DNA from 4 places in the Mesorhizobium sp. LCM 4577 genome. Region 3 is predicted to be linked to each of the others. Evidence: predicted binding sites of a transcription regulator. Region 3 holds the regulator's gene; each other region holds the start of a gene.
The links. The regulator LexA, encoded in region 3, represses DNA repair genes until DNA is damaged. The targets are predictions, from matches to a motif close to TGTTCNNNNTGTGTTCNG.
Positions count from the first base shown of each region.

Region 1 (4,591 bases), on a different contig from region 3:
ATATCGGAGCCTGTTATGGACCGGATGACGTTCAGATATCCAGCACGTCCGTCTCGGCGAATTCGGCGCGCTCCTGGATGAAGCGGAAACGCGCCTCGGGCTTGGTGCCCATCAGCGCGTCAACGGCATCCTTGGTGGCCTGCTCGGCGTCGATCACGTCGACCCTCAGAAGCGTGCGCTTCTTGGGATCCATCGTGGTTTCCTTGAGCTGCGAGGCCATCATCTCGCCCAAGCCCTTGAAGCGGCCGATCTCGACCTTGCCGCGCCCGGTGAACTCGGTGCGCAGCAACTCGTCCTTGTGCGCGTCGTCGCGGGCATAGCCGACCTTGCCGCCCTGCCGGATCGAATAGAGCGGCGGCACGGCCATGTAGAGATGGCCGCCGCGGATCAGGTTCGGCATCTCCTGGTAGAAGAAGGTGATCAACAGCGAAGCAATGTGCGCGCCGTCGACGTCGGCGTCGGTCATGATGATCACGCGATCGTAGCGCAGGTCCTCGTCGCGGTATTTCGAGCGCGTGCCGCAGCCGAGAGCCTGGATCAGGTCGGAAATCTGCTGGTTGGCGGCAAGCTTGTCGTTGCCGGCGCTGGCGACGTTGAGGATCTTGCCGCGCAGCGGCAGCACTGCTTGGCTGGCACGGTCGCGCGCCTGCTTGGCCGAACCGCCAGCCGAGTCACCCTCGACGATGAAGATCTCGGCGCCGGCGGCTGCGTTCTGCGTGCAATCGGCGAGCTTACCCGGAAGGCGCAGCTTGCGCACCGCGCTCTTGCGCGAGACTTCCTTCTCCTGGCGGCGCCGCACGCGCTCGTCGGCGCGCGCGATGACCCAGTCGAGAAGCTTCGAGGCTTCCTGCGGATTGTCGGCGAGCCAATGGTCGAACGGGTCGCGGATTGCGTTTTCGACGATGCGCATCGCCTCGATCGTCGCCAGCCTGTCCTTGGTCTGGCCGACGAATTCCGGCTCGCGGATGAATACCGACAGCATGCCCGCGGCCGAGATCATCACGTCGTCTGTGGTGATGATTGAGGCGCGCTTGTTGCCGATGAGGTCGGCATAGGCGCGCAGTCCGCGCGTCAGCACGTTGCGGAACCCGGCCTCATGCGTGCCGCCCTCGGGGGTCGGAATGGTATTGCAATAGGAGTTGAGGAAACCGTCGCCGCCGAACCAGGTGACGGCCCATTCCAGCGAACCGTGGCCGCCCTGCTTGTCGCTCTTGCCAGCGAAAACCTCGCGCGTGACCTGGAATTCGTCCCCCAGCGTCGCCTTGAGATAATCCTTGAGGCCGCCGGGGAAATGGAACTCGGCCTTGGCCGGCGTCTGGTCCTTGTCCTTGATCAGCGACGGATCGCAGGTCCAGCGGATCTCGACGCCGCCGAACAGATAGGCTTTCGAGCGCGTCATGCGGTAGAGCCGCGCCGGTTCGAAGGCGGCGCCCTTGCCGAAAATCTGCTCGTCGGGATGGAAGCGGGTCCTCGTGCCGCGGCGGTTGTGGACCTCGCCGAGATGCTCCAGACCGCTGACCGGGACGCCGCGGGAAAAACGCTGGCGATAGAGCTGGCGACCGCGCGCGACCTCGACCTCGAGATGGTCGGACAGCGCGTTGACGACCGAAACGCCGACGCCGTGCAGGCCGCCGGAGGTCTCATAGACCTTGGAGTCGAACTTGCCGCCCGAATGCAGCGTCGTCATGATGACTTCGAGCGCCGGCTTCTTGAATTTCGGATGCGGATCGACCGGAATGCCGCGCCCATTGTCGGTGACGGTCAGGAAGCCGTCGGCGGAAAGCTCGACGTCGATGAAGGTGGCGTGGCCGGCCACCGCCTCGTCCATCGAATTGTCGATGACCTCGGCGAACAGGTGATGCATCGCCTTGTCGTCGGTGCCGCCGATATACATGCCTGGGCGGCGCCGCACGGGCTCAAGCCCTTCCAGCACCTCGATATCGGCGGCGCTGTAGCCTTCGCTGCCGTCGCGGGCGGCGGTCGAACGCTTTGCTGCCTGCACCAGCGGATCGGCGGGGCGCGAGGGCGCGCGCACCGGCTGTGCCGGCTTTTCCATCTTGCCGAAGAGATCGTTGCTGTCGTCCATGCTGGGCCTAGCGTCCGGTAATGCGAATCACGTCTCGATACTGCCACGCTTTTGGCGGGCGAACGAGTTCCTGTTCCGTTCAGGGATCAAACTGTCTCTTATTCCAAAACCATTCGATAACCAAGCCGGCCGAAATAGGGCGATCGGCGGGTCGCGGGATTCCTGATTCTTTAACATTAACGCCTAGCGTGAGGCCCAACCAACAAAAGACCACGGGCGTCAGGGGTTTCGTTGTGAGGGGCAGGGCCATAACCATGATCGGCATCGCCGCCGTTTTCGGCGCGATCTCGATCTTTGCGGCGGATTTCTGGGTCAAGAGCCAGGCAAAGGCTCAGCCCGAGGTCAAGGTCGTCTCCGTCGCGGCGCCACAGCCCAAGGTCGAGTTCAAAACCATCGTGGTGGCTCAAGCGCCGTTGCGCTACGGCATGGAGCTCGCACGGCCGCAGCTCGCCGAGATCCCGTGGCCGCAGGATTCCCTACCGCAGGGCGCTTTCCCGACGATCGACAAGCTGCTCGCCGACGGCACCCGGGTCGTGCTGTCGCCGATCGAGGTCAACGAGCCGGTGCTGCTCACCAAGCTGTCGGGACCGAACGGCCGCGCCACCCTTTCCAACCTGCTGTCACCGGGAATGCGGGCCGTCACCATCCGCACCGATGAGATCGCCGGCGTCGGCGGCTTCGTCACGCCGGGAGACCGGGTCGACGTCGTGCTGACGCGCGATGCGGGGGACATCCAGGAAGTATCCAAAAACGCGCAGGGCGCGGCTGGCTCGACGGTGACCTCCGAGATCGTCGTTTCCGACGCCAAGGTGCTTTCGGTCGGGCAGGGCGCGGACGAGCGCAAGACCGAGCCGCAGGTCGCCAATTCTGTGACCATCGAGGTGACCAACGAAGGGGCGCAGAAAGTGGCGCTTGCCCGCACCGTCGGCACCTTGTCGCTGTCCTTGCGGTCCGCGGCCGACGCCAGCACCAGCAATGGCGGGCTTACGACCATCTCGTCCTTCGGCGGTTCGGTCGCCGCAAAGGCGCAGGCGAGCGCCGCCTCGCTCGTCAGCGCTGTGACGACGGAATCCGACGAGCCGAAATTCAAGACGGTGATCGTGACGCGTGGCGAAAAAGTCGAGGAATACAAGGTTCCTTCACGGGAACCGCCGCAGGAACTGCAGCAATAGCCGGTGGGGACCGGCGGGGACGGGGCAACAGATGTTCGGGTTTGATGCATTTCGGACGACCGGGGGATGGCGTCTTCTCGGYGCGATCGCGCTGGCGGCGGCAATGCTTGGYGTCGCCGCGCCGGCAAGGGCGGGCAACGACGTCGTCTATGTCTCGGCAAACAGGAACGCCTCGATCAAGGTCGCCAAGGGCAAGCCGAAGACGATCATGACGAGCGCCGCCTTCTATCAGATCGTCATCGGCGATCCGGAGATCGCCAACGTCAATCCGCTGACCGACAAGTCCTTCTACGTGCTGGGCAACAATCTGGGCACCACGGGTATCGCCCTGTTCGACCAGAACAAGCAGCTCGTCGGCACCATCGACATCGAGGTGACGCTGGATACCGACCAGCTGGCCAGCACCATCCGCGCCAGCGTGCCCGACGCCAAGATAAAGGTCGGCTCGGCAAACGGCCGCGTCGTGCTGTCGGGCGAGGCCGACGACGCGGTCGCCGCCGACAAGGCCAGCAAGATCGCGTCGCGCTTTTCCGGCAACGAGGAAGTCATCAACTCGGTCAACATCTCGTCCTCGCAACAAGTGCAGCTCAACGTCCGTTTCGTCGAGATCAACCGCCAGGCCGGGCAGGATCTCGGCGCCAAATACGGCGCCAACTTCGCGTTCGGAATGGGCGGCCGCAACGTCTCCATCGATCCCGGCAAGGTGACGGAGGCTGGCACAGGCGAGATCATCGGCCGGCTGCTGTCGAACGGCGTTTCGATCGACATCGCCATCAAGGCGTTGGAGGAACGCGGCCTGGCGCGGCGGCTTGCCGAACCCAACCTGATCGCTCGTTCAGGCCAGACGGCGAGCTTCCTTGCCGGCGGCGAGTTCCCGATCCCGGTTTCAGAGGACAATGGCAAGATTAGCGTCACCTACAAGAAGTACGGCGTCGGCCTCGATTTCACGCCAACGGTGCTGAAGGACGGGCTGGTCAGCCTCGACATCGCGCCGGAAGTGTCCTCGATCGACCCGTCGGCTTCCATCCAGGTCAGCAGCGGCATTTCCATTCCGGCCTTCATCGTGCGCCGTGCCAGGACATCGGTCGACCTCAAGAATGGCCAGAGCTTCATGATCGCCGGTCTTCTGCAGTCGCAGAACGACATCACGACGTCGCGGGTGCCGGGGATCGGCAAACTGCCGGTGCTCGGTCCTCTGTTCTCCTCGAAGTCCTATCAGCGGCGCGAGACCGATCTGGTCATCATCGTCACGCCTTACCTGGTCAAGCCGGTCGATCCGTCGAAGAAGATGGTCGAGCCGACCGACGGCACCCAGCCGGCAAGTCCCGCCGAT
Region 1 is NZ_MDDU01000006.1:34,357-38,947, reverse strand. It holds gene parE (DNA topoisomerase IV subunit B) at 32-2,086, opposite strand; gene cpaB (Flp pilus assembly protein CpaB) at 2,341-3,258, shown strand; gene LCM4577_RS10760 (type II and III secretion system protein family protein) at 3,290-4,591, shown strand, end outside.
Region 1: parE (DNA topoisomerase IV subunit B) is a predicted target of LexA. The motif match lies at 2,152-2,169, and genes of this name have one in related genera.

Region 2 (4,427 bases), on a different contig from region 3:
GAACTGTTCGAAAGCCTTGGCCCGATCGGCATCCGCAAACTGTTCGGCGGCAAGGGCATCTATTGCGACGGCGTCATCGTCGCGGTCGTCGTGCGCGGCGAGCTGATGCTGAAGGCGGACGAGGAGAGCATCCCCGACTTCGAAGCCGCCGGCTGCACCCGGTGGACCTATACCGGCTCGCGCCACGGCAAGGCCGTGGCGATGCCCTATTGGAGCGTGCCGGACAGTGCCTTCGACGATCCCGATGAAATGGCGGTGTGGGCACGGCGGGCTTATGAGGCTGGACGAAGGGCGGGGAAGTGAAACTTAGAATGCTGGCGGGACAGCACCCCCTCTGTCCTGCAGGACATCTCCCCCGCAAGGGCGGAATTGGATGTCGCCCCGGCTTTCGCTAATCGCCAACGTTGAAGAGAAGAGCCGGCGGCTGAGCTGCTGATCTTCCCCTTGCGGGGGAGATGGCCGGCAGGCCAGAGGGGGGTGTGAGGGAAACTCGGCCTTTGCGGTTGGCGGGAGCCGCGCGTGCTACAGCGCCTTCGCAATCTCCGCCGCCAGCCTCGCATTGTTCTCGACCAGCGCGATGTTGGTCTTGAGGCTGCGGCCGCCGGTGAGTTCAAGGATCTTCGATAAGAGGAACGGCGTCACCGCCTTGCCGGTGACGTTCTGCGCCTCGGCCGCCTTTTGCGCGGCCTCGATATAGCCGGCCATTTCGTCGGCCGGGATTTCGTCATTCTGCGGCACCGGATTGGCGACCAGGATGCCGCCGCCCAGGCCCAGCGCCTGGCGCGTTCGGTAGAAATGGGCGATGTCTTCAGGCCCATTGAGGGTCAGCGGTGCGCGGAAGGGCGATTGCCTGGACCAGAAGGCGGGCATGGTCTCGCTGCCATGGCCGATGACCGGCACTCCACGCGTTTCCAGCACTTCCAGCGTCTTTTCGATGTCGAGGATCGCCTTGGCGCCTGCCGAAACGACGATGACCGGCGTGCGCGCCAGTTCGTCGAGGTCGGCAGAGATATCGAAACTCTTTTCGGCGCCCTTGTGGACACCGCCGATGCCGCCGGTGGCGAAGACTTTTATGCCGGCCATATGCGCGGCGATCATGGTGGCCGCGACCGTGGTGCCGCCCGTGCGCTTCTGAGCGACCGCGAAGCCGAGATCGGCGCGCGACAGCTTCATGGCGTCGCCCGTCATGGCGAGCGATTCGCGTTCGCCGTCCGACAGGCCGATCTTGATGCGGCCGTCGACCACGGCGATCGTCGCCGGCACCGCGCCGCCGTCGATGATGATCTGCTCGACCTTGGCCGCCATGGCGCCATTGTCGGGGTAGGGCATGCCATGGGTGATGATGGTCGATTCCAGCGCCACCACGGGCCGCCCGGCGGCAAGCGCTTCCGCCACGGGCGGATGGATATCGATGAAGGGACGGGCGGCTTGCGGCGTCATGGCTGTCTCCGACAAGGAGGAACTAGATTGTCGGTGCCCTATGCCACCTCCCGTGCCTCCGGCACAAGGGCAAGCGCTTGGCCGAAGTTGGCAGTCGTGAAGGACGGCACGGCCTCTGGGCTCTCGATGGCGAGCATTGCCGCCGCGACGCCCTCGCGCAGCGCGGCGCGCAGCGGCAGGCCGCGCAGCAGGGCGGCGACCGTCGCGCCGGTCAGGGCGTCGCCGGCGCCGGTCACGTCGGCGACCCGGCGCGGCGCGGGCGGGTCGATTTCAAAGATGCCGGTGTCGTCGAAGCCCAGCAAGGGGGCGCTGCCGGCGGTAACCACGCCGGCGTTGAGGCCACCCCGCCTGAGCGCACCCACAAGGGCTTTGCCCGACAGTTCGGCAGCTACCAGCGCGGCGGCTTCGCGGCGGTTCATGAAAAGCAGCGACAGATCGCCGAGCAGCGGCGACAGGCGAACGACCTTGGCCGGCGAGACGGCGATGGCGAAGACCGGTCGGCCGCCGGCCTGCGCCACCAGGCGCTCCAGCGCCGCCGTCGGCAGATTGGCGTCGCACAGGATCGCGTCGGCGGCGGCGATCGCCTCGCGCACCTTGGAACGCCTCATCTGCTTGGGAAAGGCGAGGTCGTAGAGCGCCATGTCGGCCAGCCCGACGATCAATTCGCCCTCGGCGTCGATCAGCGCCGTGTAGCTCGGCGTCGTGCGGTCGAGGAACACGACCGAGAGGTCGGTGATCCCGGCGCTGTCGATCGCCGAGGCGACCGTTTCGGCCGCCGCGTCGCCGCCGCGCACCGAGATCAGCGAGGCCGACACGCCGCGCTTCACCACGCTGCGCAGCGCGTTGAAGACGACGCCGCCGACATCCTCGCGCATCATGCCGGGGTTGGAGGCGGCCGGCACATAAATGCCCGAGACCTGGCCGCGCCGGTCGATATGGGCGCCGCCGAAAGCCAGGATCGTTGGGGCCAAGATAGTTGGGGATGTCGGCATTTCGGGTCGCTGACTTTCATTGATCGTGCGGCTGCGCACACTAGAGCGGTTCAGCGTTTCACGGAATCGCCGAACCGCTCTAACTCTTTAGTTTTGCGCAATTCCGGACGGAAAACCGCTACGCACTTTTCCTGGAATTGCTCTAGGTTCCCCCGGTCACCCTGCAATCGGGGTCGCGATTCGGGATGGCCGGACATCGAAATCTCTTCTGGACCAGTGGTTGCGCTCCGCACTGCCCCTGGTGAGACAAAAATAGAACAAATCAAGATGTTGATTGTTTTTCAGATACTTGTTGCCCCTTGCCAAATGAGAACAAAAAAGGTACAAATCGGCAGGGATCACGGATTGTCCGGCCTTCATTGACGACCAAGGGGTGATGTATCATGGCTCAGAATACTTTGCGGCTTGTAGAGGATAAGGCAGTGGACAAATCAAAGGCTCTGGATGCGGCGCTGTCGCAAATCGAGCGCGCTTTCGGCAAGGGCTCGATCATGCGGCTCGGCGCCAACGAGCAGGCGGTCGAGATCGAAACCGTGCCAACCGGCTCGCTGGGCCTCGATATCGCGCTCGGCGTCGGCGGCCTGCCGCGCGGCCGTATCGTCGAGATCTACGGGCCGGAAAGCTCGGGCAAGACGACGCTGGCGCTGCACACGGTTGCGGAAGCGCAGAAGAAGGGCGGCATCTGCGCCTTCGTCGATGCCGAGCACGCGCTCGATCCGGTCTATGCCCGCAAGCTCGGCGTCGACCTGGAAAACCTGCTGATCTCGCAGCCCGACACCGGCGAGCAGGCGCTGGAAATCTGCGACACGCTGGTGCGCTCGGGCGCCATCGACGTCCTGGTCGTCGACTCGGTGGCTGCACTGACGCCGCGCGCCGAAATCGAAGGCGAGATGGGCGACGCGCTGCCCGGTCTCCAGGCTCGTTTGATGAGCCAGGCGCTGCGCAAGCTGACCGCCTCGATCTCGCGTTCCAACACCATGGTCATCTTCATCAACCAGATTCGCATGAAGATCGGCGTCATGTTCGGCTCGCCCGAGACGACCACGGGCGGCAACGCGCTGAAATTCTACGCCTCGGTGCGCCTCGACATCCGCCGCATCGGCTCGGTCAAGGACCGCGACGAGGTCGTCGGCAACCAAACCCGCGTCAAGGTGGTCAAGAACAAGCTGGCCCCGCCCTTCAAGGTGGTGGAGTTCGACATCATGTATGGCGAGGGCGTGTCCAAGACCGGCGAGCTCGTCGATCTCGGGGTCAAGGCTGGAGTGGTCGAGAAGTCGGGCGCCTGGTTCTCCTATAATTCGCAGCGTCTCGGCCAAGGTCGCGAGAACGCCAAGCTGTTCCTGCGCGACAATCCGGACACGGCGCGCGAGATCGAGATGGCGCTTAGGCAGAATGCCGGGCTGATCGCCGAGAAATTCCTCGAGAATGGCAGCTCCGAAGGCGGGGACGACGGTTTCGAGGACGAAGCCGGCGCCATGTAGGGCCGGCCCAGGAAGATCGCGCAGCGGTTCCTGTCACGGATTGAGCGAAAGCAATTCGCCGGCTTAGCCGGAGTTCGGCCACAATCCTGGTTTATCGGGTTATGCTTATGTAATCGAGTTCTTGAGTACTGCGTACCCCGAACCGCCGGCCCTCGCGCCGGCGGTTTTGCGTTCTGCGGGTGGTGCTGGGCCGCCGCTCGCCGGCTGATTGGCCCAAAGCGCTTGCGCTGCATAAATTCAGGCGATGCGCTTTGGTCCTTGTTTATGCATGCCGTTTTCCCAAAACCGCTTGCGCACCTGTGGGCGACGTGCCTGTTTCCGTGTTTCTGGACAGGCTCAAGAGCTATCGCTAAAAGGCCCATCTATCTTCTGAAACACCAAAGCCCATTTGCCGCCGGCCGGGCCGGCGGTTCTTGCGAAAAAGGCAGTATCAATGAGTGGCGTGAACGACATCCGGTCGACATTCCTCGACTACTTCCGCAAGGAGGGTCACGAGATCGTCGCCTCCAGCCCG
Region 2 is NZ_MDDU01000012.1:114,673-119,099, forward strand. It holds gene LCM4577_RS15090 (TfoX/Sxy family protein) at 1-303, shown strand, start outside; gene LCM4577_RS15095 (pseudouridine-5'-phosphate glycosidase) at 523-1,440, opposite strand; gene LCM4577_RS15100 (carbohydrate kinase family protein) at 1,479-2,432, opposite strand; gene recA (recombinase RecA) at 2,816-3,913, shown strand; gene alaS (alanine--tRNA ligase) at 4,347-4,427, shown strand, end outside.
Region 2: recA (recombinase RecA) is a predicted target of LexA. The motif match lies at 2,741-2,758, and genes of this name have one in related genera.

Region 3 (4,591 bases):
CGCGCTCATCTCGATCGCGGCATACCTCGTGATCTCCGGCATCGTGGTGGCGGCCGAGCGAAGCTTCATTATGCTCGCCGTGATGCTCGCCGCCGTGCTCTTCGACCGCGCGGCGCTCACCATGCGCAACCTGGCGATCTCGGCAATCGCGGTGATCCTCGTCTCGCCGCACGAAGTGGTCGGCCCGAGCTTCCAGATGTCCTTCGCCGCCACCGCCGCCCTGGTCGGCGCCTATGCCGGCTTTGCCGACTATCGCGCCGGCAAAACGACCGCGCCGCCGGCAAAACGTTCGTTGCTCGGGTTCCTGTCGCGAAAACTGGCGGTCGGTGTGGGTGGCGCCGCCGTGACGTCGCTCATCGCGGGCAGCGCGACATTACTGTTTGCGATCTGGCATTTCCAGCGCGTGTCGCCGCTCAGCCTGCTCGCCAACCTGGCGGTCATGCCGATCGTCTCGCTGATCGTCATGCCGTTCGCCGTGCTGAGCGCACTGGCCATGCCCTTCGGCTTCGACGGTCCGTTCCTCTTTGTCATGGGCAAGGGGCTGACGGCGATGATCGCCATTTCGTCGTGGATCTCCGAGCGCTCACCGGTCGACGCCGTCGGGCTGATCTCGATCCAGTCGGTGCTGCTGGCGACGGTCGCGCTGGTGATCGCGACGATGGCCACCACCTGGCTGAGGCTTGCCGCCGTTCCCTTTGCGCTCGCCGCGCTGCTGGCCATTCCGCATGTCCGCACGCCGGATGTACTCATTTCCGAGGACGCGCATCTGGTGGCGATGCCGATCGGCGGCGGCGAGCTTGCCGTCAATCGCGAACGTTCCAACGAGTTCACCACCGACAACTGGAAACGGGCGCTGAAAGCCGAGACAATCGTGCCGCCGGAGACGTTTGCCAAAGATGCGCTGGACATCGCCGATCCCGTCGACCTGCCGCCCGGCTCGCCGTTCTACTGTACGGGTGATCTCTGCATCGGCCGGCATCCATCCGGCGCCATCGTCGCACTCGCTGAAAACCGCGACAGTGCCCGGCCTGCCTGCGGCTTCGCTGATCTCATCGTCATCAACGACGCCACCGCCTACAATCCTTGCTACGATCCGCGCGTGCTTGTCGTCACCAAGCGGCAGCTGGCGCGCGACGGCAGCGCCGCCGTCTTCTTCGATCCGCAATCGGCAACCGCGCGGCCGGCCGTCCGCTATGCTGTGGAAGAGCCATATCGGCCCTGGCACGAGCAGCGGAAATATACTCGCGAGGCGAGAGGACTGCCGCCTTATCAAAAGCCTGAGCGGGCGGATGCGAAACCTTCGCAACCGGATCAGTAGCGGCGGATCAACCCAACAAGCTTGCCCTGCACCTTGACCCGGTCCGGCCCGAAGATGCGGGTCTCGTAGGCCGGGTTGGCGGCCTCCAACGCGATCGAGGCGCCCTTGCGGCGGAAGCGCTTGAGCGTCGCTTCCTCGTCATCGACCAGCGCGACCACGATCTCGCCCGGGCTTGCCGTGTTGGCGTTGCGGATGATGACGGTGTCGCCGTCGAAGATGCCGGCTTCTATCATCGAGTCGCCCTTGACCTCCAGCGCGTAATGCTCGCCGCCGGCGATCATGTCCGGCGGCACTGTGATCGAATGCGTCTGGTGCTGGATGGCGTCGATCGGCACGCCGGCGGCGATGCGGCCCATCACCGGAATGGATACGGCGGACCCGGCATCGTCGTCATTGCTTGGCGTCGGGGCGCGCGATGGCGCAGCCGGCTTGATCTGACGGTTGAGATTGTTCTGACCCAGGCTTCCCTGGATGACGCTCGGCGAAAACTTCTTCGCTGCATTGAGGCCGGGGGCGATCGAGTCGGGCAGCCGCAACACTTCCAGCGCTCGCGCCCGGTTCGGTAGCCGGCGAATGAAGCCGCGTTCCTCCAGCGCCGTGATCAGCCGGTGGATGCCGGACTTGGAGGCGAGGTCGAGCGCTTCCTTCATCTCGTCGAAAGACGGCGGAATCCCGCTTTCCTTCAGCCTTTCGTGGATGAACATCAGAAGTTCATGTTGTTTGCGCGTCAGCATGGCGGCCCCCACGGGTTCTGAAACCAGAATCAGAAAAACAAACCCAGAACAAACACTATCTGTTCCAGTTGTGTTCCGCAACCGTTTAAAGTTTAGTGAATTTGTTGACGTTTTGTTTAGCGTAACATCAGAACGCTGCATTCGGCGCCGGTTTCGGCTGCCGGCGCGAAAGGCTCGCGCACGATCAGGCCGTTGGCGTCGGCGAGCATTCTGAGCATCGAGGAGTCCTGGATGCTGAAGGGAGTCGCAATCAGCGTGCCGGCGTCCTCGCGCACGACGGCGCGCACATAGTCCTGCCTGAGGTCGTTGGCCTGCATCGCGGCGCCCAGCCGGGCCACCCGCACGTCCTGCCTGTGGTCGCGGCCGCCGAGCCGGGCAAGCAGAGGCTTCAGGAAAAGCTGCGAGCAGACGATGCTGGCCACCGGGTTGCCGGGCAGGCCGATGCAGCGGACATTGCCAAGCCGGCCGAACATCAGAGGTTTGCCGGGGCGCATGGCGATCTTCCAGAAGTCGAGCTGCATGCCTTCGCCGGTCAGCACGTCATGGATCAGGTCGTGGTCGCCGACGGAGGCGCCGCCGAGCGTGACGATGACATCGGCATTCGCCTCGACCGCTTTCCTGACCAACGCGGCGATCGCCTCCTTGCGGTCGGCGGCGATGCCGAGATCGAGCGCACGTGCGCCGACCGACTGGGCGGCGGCGGCGACGCCATATGCATTCGACGAAATGATCTGATCGGGGCCGAGCGCGCTGCCCGGGGGCAGCAGTTCATCGCCGGTGGCGATGATTGCGACCAGCGGCCGGCGTACGACATTCAGGGCGGGATGGTTGGCCGAGGCGGCCAGCGAAAGGGCTGCCGCATCGAGCACGCGGCCCTTTTCGAGCAGCACGTCGCCCTCACCGAAGTCGAGCCCGCGGCGGCGTACGTTGCGTGCTTTCGCGGTCGGTTCCGTGACCTCGATCCTGCCATTGCCGCGATCGCGGACGTTTTCCTGAATGACGATGGTGTCGGCGCCTTCAGGCAGCGGCGCGCCGGTGAAGATGCGCACGGCCTGGCCTTCGCCGACGGTCCCGGAAAAGCCGCGGCCGGCAGGCGCCGTGCCTATGACTTCGAGTTGCGCCGGCGCCGAAGCGACGTCGGCGGCGCGCGCGGCGTAGCCGTCCATGGCGGAGGCGTTGAAGGGCGGCTGCGTGCGCAGCGCCACGACCGGTTCCGCCAGGACCCGCGCGGCTGCATCCGCCAGCGGAATGCTTTCGCCCGGCAAAGGTGCTGCGCCATCGAGCAGGCGTTCGAGCGCTTCGGCGACCGGAACCAAAGCCATCAGGCATCCACCTTGTAATCGCCCGACTTGCCGCCGGTCTTCTCGACCAGCCGGATACCGGAAATCACCATGCCGCGGTCCGCCGCCTTGGCCATGTCGTAAATGGTGAGGCAAGCGACCGAGGCGGCGGTCAGCGCCTCCATCTCCACGCCGGTCTTGCCGGTGACACGGGCGAGCGCGGTGACCCTGAGGCCGGGCAGCGTGCGGTCCGGCTCGATCTCGACGGCCACTTTGGTGAGAAGCAGCGGATGGCAAAGCGGGATCAGCTCATGCGTCTTCTTCGCGGCCATGATGCCGGCGATACGCGCTGTGCCCAGCACGTCGCCTTTCTTGGCGTCGCCAGCAAGAATCATCTCCAGCGTTTCAGGTTGCATGGAGACAACGCCTTCGGCGATCGCCGTGCGCGTCGTCTCGGCCTTGTCGCCGACATCGACCATGTTGGCTTCGCCCTTGGCGCCGAGATGGGTGAGGGCCATATCAGACGGCCTCGGCCGCTGCCTTGCCCGTCAGCAGAAGCTCGGTTGCCGCGGCCACATCGGCCTGTCGCATCAGGCTCTCGCCGACCAGGAAGGTGCCGATCTTGCTCTTCTCCAGCCGGCGGCAATCCTGATGCGTGAAGATGCCGCTTTCGCCGACCAGCAGCCGGTTCGCCGGCACCATCGGCGCCAACCGTTCGGAAGTCTCAAGGCTGGTCTCGAAGGTCCGCAGATTGCGGTTGTTGATGCCGATCAGCCGCGACGACAATTTTAGCGCACGCTCCATTTCAGCCTCGTCATGCACCTCGATCAGAGCGTCCATGCCGAGCTCGAAGGCGGTCGCTTCGAGGTCCCTGGCCAGCGTGTCGTCGACGCTCGCCATGATGATCAGGATCGCGTCGGCGCCCCAGGCGCGCGCTTCGTAGACCTGGTAGGGATCGAACAGGAAATCCTTGCGCAGGGCCGGCAAGCGTACCGCTGCCCGCGCCGCCGTCAGGAATTCCGGCGCGCCCTGAAAGGACGGAGCATCGGTCAGCACCGAAAGACAGGCTGCGCCACCTTTCTGATAAGCCCCGGCGAGCGCCGGCGGATCGAAATCGGCGCGGATCAGGCCTTTGGAAGGGCTGGCCTTCTTGATCTCGGCGATCAGCGCGAAGTTGCCGGCCCGGCGCTTGGCGTCGAGCGCCGCGAGGAAGCCGCGCGTCGCACCGGCATCCTTTGCCCGCGCCTTGATCTCGGCGA
Region 3 is NZ_MDDU01000024.1:273,312-277,902, reverse strand. It holds gene LCM4577_RS22990 (ComEC/Rec2 family competence protein) at 1-1,318, shown strand, start outside; gene lexA (transcriptional repressor LexA) at 1,312-2,052, opposite strand; gene glp (gephyrin-like molybdotransferase Glp) at 2,169-3,374, opposite strand; gene moaC (cyclic pyranopterin monophosphate synthase MoaC) at 3,374-3,850, opposite strand; gene trpC (indole-3-glycerol phosphate synthase TrpC) at 3,852-4,591, opposite strand, start outside.

Region 4 (4,591 bases), on a different contig from region 3:
CGGTGCGCTGCAGCGTCTCGGGCTTGAACAGGATGCGGCCGCCATGGCGCCTGTTGAGCTCCGGCGATTCGATCAGCGGCGTTTCGACGATCAGGCCGGAAAGCCGCTCGGCGGCGGCGCGGATGTCTGAGATGCCGGGCAGGGTGGTCATGGGCGAGGGCCTTGCGGGAACGGGATCGCCCATGGTGCACGCAAAAGACCGTGGCGCGCCAACGAAAAAATGTCATGGAGACAAGGTTGGCGACGGTGACGCCGTCGGCTACTCGTCGCCTTCGACGACCCGCAGCCTGAGTTGGCCGGTCTTCGAATCGGCCACCCGCGCGCCGGCATCGGCCTTTGGCGCCGCACTTCGCGCGGCCTCGGTTTCGCCCTCGGCGAATTCCAGCGCCTCGATCTTCTGGCCGCGTTTGGTCACCTTCGATGTCGACACCAGGATGTCGTCTATGTCCCGCGCCGCCTGGCCGAAATGCGTCTGCAGCCGCCGCACCCGTTCGTCGACCCGCGCCACATCCTCCATCAGCCGGATGACCTCGCCCTGGATCAGATGCGCCTGCTCGCGCATGCGGGCATCCTTGAGGATCGCCTGGATCACCTGGATCGACAGCATCAGCAGCGACGGCGAGACGATGACGACGCGGGCGCGATGCGCCTTCTGCACCACTGTCTCGAAATTCTCGTGGATCTCGGCGAACACCGATTCCGACGGCACGAACATGAAGGCGGTGTCCTGCGTCTCGCCCTGGATCAGGTATTTTTCGGCGATATCGCGGATGTGCACCTCGATGTCGCGCCGGAACGCCTGCGCCGCAACCTTCTGCATGTCGGCGCCTTCGGCGGCGCGGATGGCGTTCCAGGCTTCCAGCGGGAACTTGGCGTCGATGGCCAGCATCGGCGCGCCGTTCGGCATCCGCACCAGGCAGTCGGGCCGGCTGCCGTTGGAAAGGCTTGCCTGGAATTCATAGGTGCCGTGCGGCAGGCCATCGGCGACGATCGCCTCCATGCGCGATTGGCCGAAGGCGCCGCGCGTCTGCTTGTTGGAGAGGATCGCCTGCAACTGCACGACCTGGCCGGCCAGGGACTGGATATTGCCCTGCGCGGTGTCGATCACCGCCAGCCGCTCCTGCAGCTTGGCCAGGCTCTCATGCGTCGACTTGGTCTGTTCGGCCATGGTCTGGCCGAGGCGCCCGGTCATGGCGTCGAGCCGTTGTCCGAGCGACTGGGTGAGCTCGGCCTGCCGCGCCCCGAACACCTCGGCGATGGCGCCCATGCGCCCCTGCATCTCGGCCTGCGCCTGCAGGACGTCGGCGATGCGCGCCTCGGTGTCGCGGGCGTGGTCGGCCGCTTCCGCCGCGGCAGCCGCGCGCGCTGTGGCCGCGCGCCACAAGGCGATGACCAGCGCCGCGAAGAGAACGACGAACAGGACGAGGGTGAAAGCGAGCGCGTGGCCGAGCGTGATCGTGGAGGCGCCGAGCCGCGCGACCGGTTGCGAAAGGATGGAGGTCATGTCGTTCATATGCGCAGCATAACCGATTCGGCCTCCTGGCACAGATCAAAACGTGAACAGGTCGAAGCTGTCCCGGTTGACGCTAGTCAAGCGAGGTCTTAGGTGAGACGCCATGTCGATCAAGCCGCTCATCATCCTTCCCGATCCCGTCCTGCGCCAGGTTTCCAAGCCGGTGGAACGCGTCGATGCCGATCTGCGCAAGCTAGCCGACGACATGCTGGAGACCATGTATGACGCCCCGGGCATCGGGCTGGCGGCGATCCAGGTCGGCGAACCCCGGCGGCTGCTGGTCATCGACCTCGCCAAGGAAGGCGAGGAGCCTCAGCCGCATGTCTTCATCAATCCGGAGGTGCTGGAGAGTTCCGACCAGCGTTCCGTCTACGAGGAAGGCTGCCTTTCGATCCCCGACTATTACGCCGAGGTCGAGCGCCCGGCCTCGGTGCGGGTGAAATATCTCGACCGCGACGGCAAGCTGCAGGAAATGCGGGCGGAAGGCCTGATGGCCACCTGCCTGCAGCACGAGATCGACCATCTCAACGGCGTGCTGTTCATCGACCACATCTCGAAGCTGAAGCGCGACATGGTGGTGCGGAAATTCAAGAAGCTCGCCAAGGACAAGGCGCCGGGCAAGATGGTGGGTTAGGGGCCGTTTCGGCCACGCGAGCACCTGACCCTAGCCGCAAAACAGGATCGCAGCACCTCATGCCGCTTCGCGTCATCTTCATGGGCACGCCGGATTTCTCCGTGCCGACCTTGCGCGCCATCGCCGAGGCCGGCCACGAGATCGCGGCCGTCTACACGCAGCCCCCGCGCGCAGCCGGTCGGCGCGGGCTGGAATTGACGCCGTCCCCGGTGCAGCGCGAAGCCGAGCGGCTGGGGCTCGAGGTGCGCACGCCGACATCGCTGAAAAGCGAGGCCGAGCAGCAGGCTTTTGCCGGCTTGCAGGCCGATGTCGCGGTCGTCGTCGCCTATGGATTGCTGCTGCCGAAAGCGGTCCTGGAGGCGACAAGGCTCGGCTGTCTCAATGGCCACGCCTCGCTTTTGCCACGCTGGCGTGGTGCTGCTCCCATCCAGCGCGCGATCATGGCCGGCGATAGCGAAACCGGTATGATGGTCATGAAGATGGAAGAGGGTTTGGACACCGGACCGGTGGCATTGGTTGAAAAATGCGCCATCGCACCCGATATGACGGCCGGCGAATTGCATGACCGCCTGATGGCTCAGGGCGCATCGTTGATGGTCGAGGCGCTCGCGCAGCTGGGGATAAATTGTCTGACATTTACCCCGCAGGCGGCGGAAGGGGTGACCTACGCCCGAAAGATCGATAAATCGGAGACACGCGTAGACTGGACGCGGCCTTCTGGCGAAGTCCACAATCACATTCGCGGCCTCTCGCCCTTCCCGGGCGCGTGGTGCGAGGTCGAAATTGGCGGCCGCATGGAGCGGCTGAAACTGCTTCGCTCGACGCTCTCGGATGGCGTCGGCGAGTCGGGAGGAATTCTCGATGACCGGCTGACGGTCGCCTGCGGGTCGGGCGCGGTCAGGCTGGTCGAAGTTCAACGGGCGGGCGGAAAGCCTGCCGCCGCGCAGGAGTTTCTGCGCGGAGCCAAGATCGAAAAAGGAACGAAACTCACATGAGCATGATGTCGATACGCGCGGCGACGCCGCGGGATCGCGAGGCGATCCGCCTCGTCGAAGAGCATGCCTTTGGCCAGCAGGCGGAAGCCGGCCTGGTCGACGCATTGGTTACCGGCGGCGACGCCGTTGTCGAGCTGGTGGCGGAAGAAGACGGCCAGGTCGTCGGCCACATCCTGTTCTCCAGGCTTTACGTGCAGAATGGCGGCAAGCGTTTCGCGGCCGTCGCGCTGGCGCCGCTGGCGGTCGAGCCCTCCTTCCACGGCACCGGCATCGGCGGCGCGCTGATCCGCGAGGCGCATATCCGCCTCAAGGAGGCCGGCGAGACGCTGGCCGTGGTCCTGGGCGATCCGGTCTATTACGGCCGCTTCGGTTATACCCATGCCCGCGCTGCCGGATTCGAGAGCGAGTATCAGGGCGAAGCGCTGCAGGCCCTGGCCTGGGCCGACGCGCCCGAGACCGGCAGGCTTGTCTACGCTTCGGCCTTCACCGCGCTCGCTGCTTAGGCGAGCGCGGATCGACCGCAGAACATGCCGCGTTTTCGGCTCGATATCGAATATGACGGCAGCCAGTTCGCGGGCTGGCAGCATCAGGCCGACCAGCCCTCGGTGCAGCAGGCGATCGAGCAGGCGATCGAGAAGTTCTGCGGTGAAGGCCTAAGGATACGTGCCGCCGGCCGCACCGATGCCGGCGTGCACGCCACCGCCCAGGTGGCGCATGTCGATCTCGCCAAGGCGTGGCCGGGCGACAAGGTGCGCGATGCGGTGAATGCCCATCTGCAGGCGACCGGCGCGCGCGTCGCCATCCTGAAAGCGGCTGTCGTCGCCGACGATTTCGACGCGCGCTTTTCCGCCACCGGCCGCCACTATCTCTATCGCATCTTGAACCGTCGCGCGCCTCCGGCGCTGGAAAAGGGCAAGGTCTGGTGGGTGCCGAAGCGGCTCGATGCCGAGGCCATGCATGAGGCGGCCAAGGTGCTGCTTGGAAAGCATGACTTCACCACCTTCCGCTCCACCCAGTGCCAGGCCGAAAGCCCGGTCCGCACGCTCGACCGCCTCGACGTCGGCCGCGATGGCGATTTCATCGAGGTGCGGACCTCGGCGCGCTCCTTCCTGCACAACCAGGTTCGCTCGATGGTCGGCTCGCTGAGGCGCGTCGGCGACGGCTCCTGGGGCGCCGCCGATCTCAGGGCGGCGCTCGAAGCGCGCGACCGCGCCGCCTGCGGCCAGGTGGCGCCGCCGGACGGGCTTTTTCTCGTCGGAGTGGACTATCCCGAGGCGTCCGGCAAATCCGCTACCGACACCTAACCCGTCGGGCTGTCCGGTATGTCTATGCCGAGCAGCGCCTGCAGGCCGAACAGGACGAGCAGCGAGGCGATGAACATGCCGACGAACACGGCCGTGCCCACCGCGGCGCCCTTGCCGATGGTTGCGTTGGTCATGCGCCAGGTCA
Region 4 is NZ_MDDU01000001.1:245,238-249,828, forward strand. It holds gene LCM4577_RS01195 (threonine/serine dehydratase) at 1-151, opposite strand, end outside; gene LCM4577_RS01200 (DNA recombination protein RmuC) at 260-1,513, opposite strand; gene def (peptide deformylase) at 1,617-2,147, shown strand; gene fmt (methionyl-tRNA formyltransferase) at 2,207-3,142, shown strand; gene LCM4577_RS01215 (GNAT family N-acetyltransferase) at 3,139-3,645, shown strand; gene truA (tRNA pseudouridine(38-40) synthase TruA) at 3,670-4,446, shown strand; gene LCM4577_RS01225 (transporter) at 4,443-4,591, opposite strand, start outside.
Region 4: LCM4577_RS01200 (DNA recombination protein RmuC) is a predicted target of LexA. The motif match lies at 1,546-1,563, and genes of this name have one in related genera.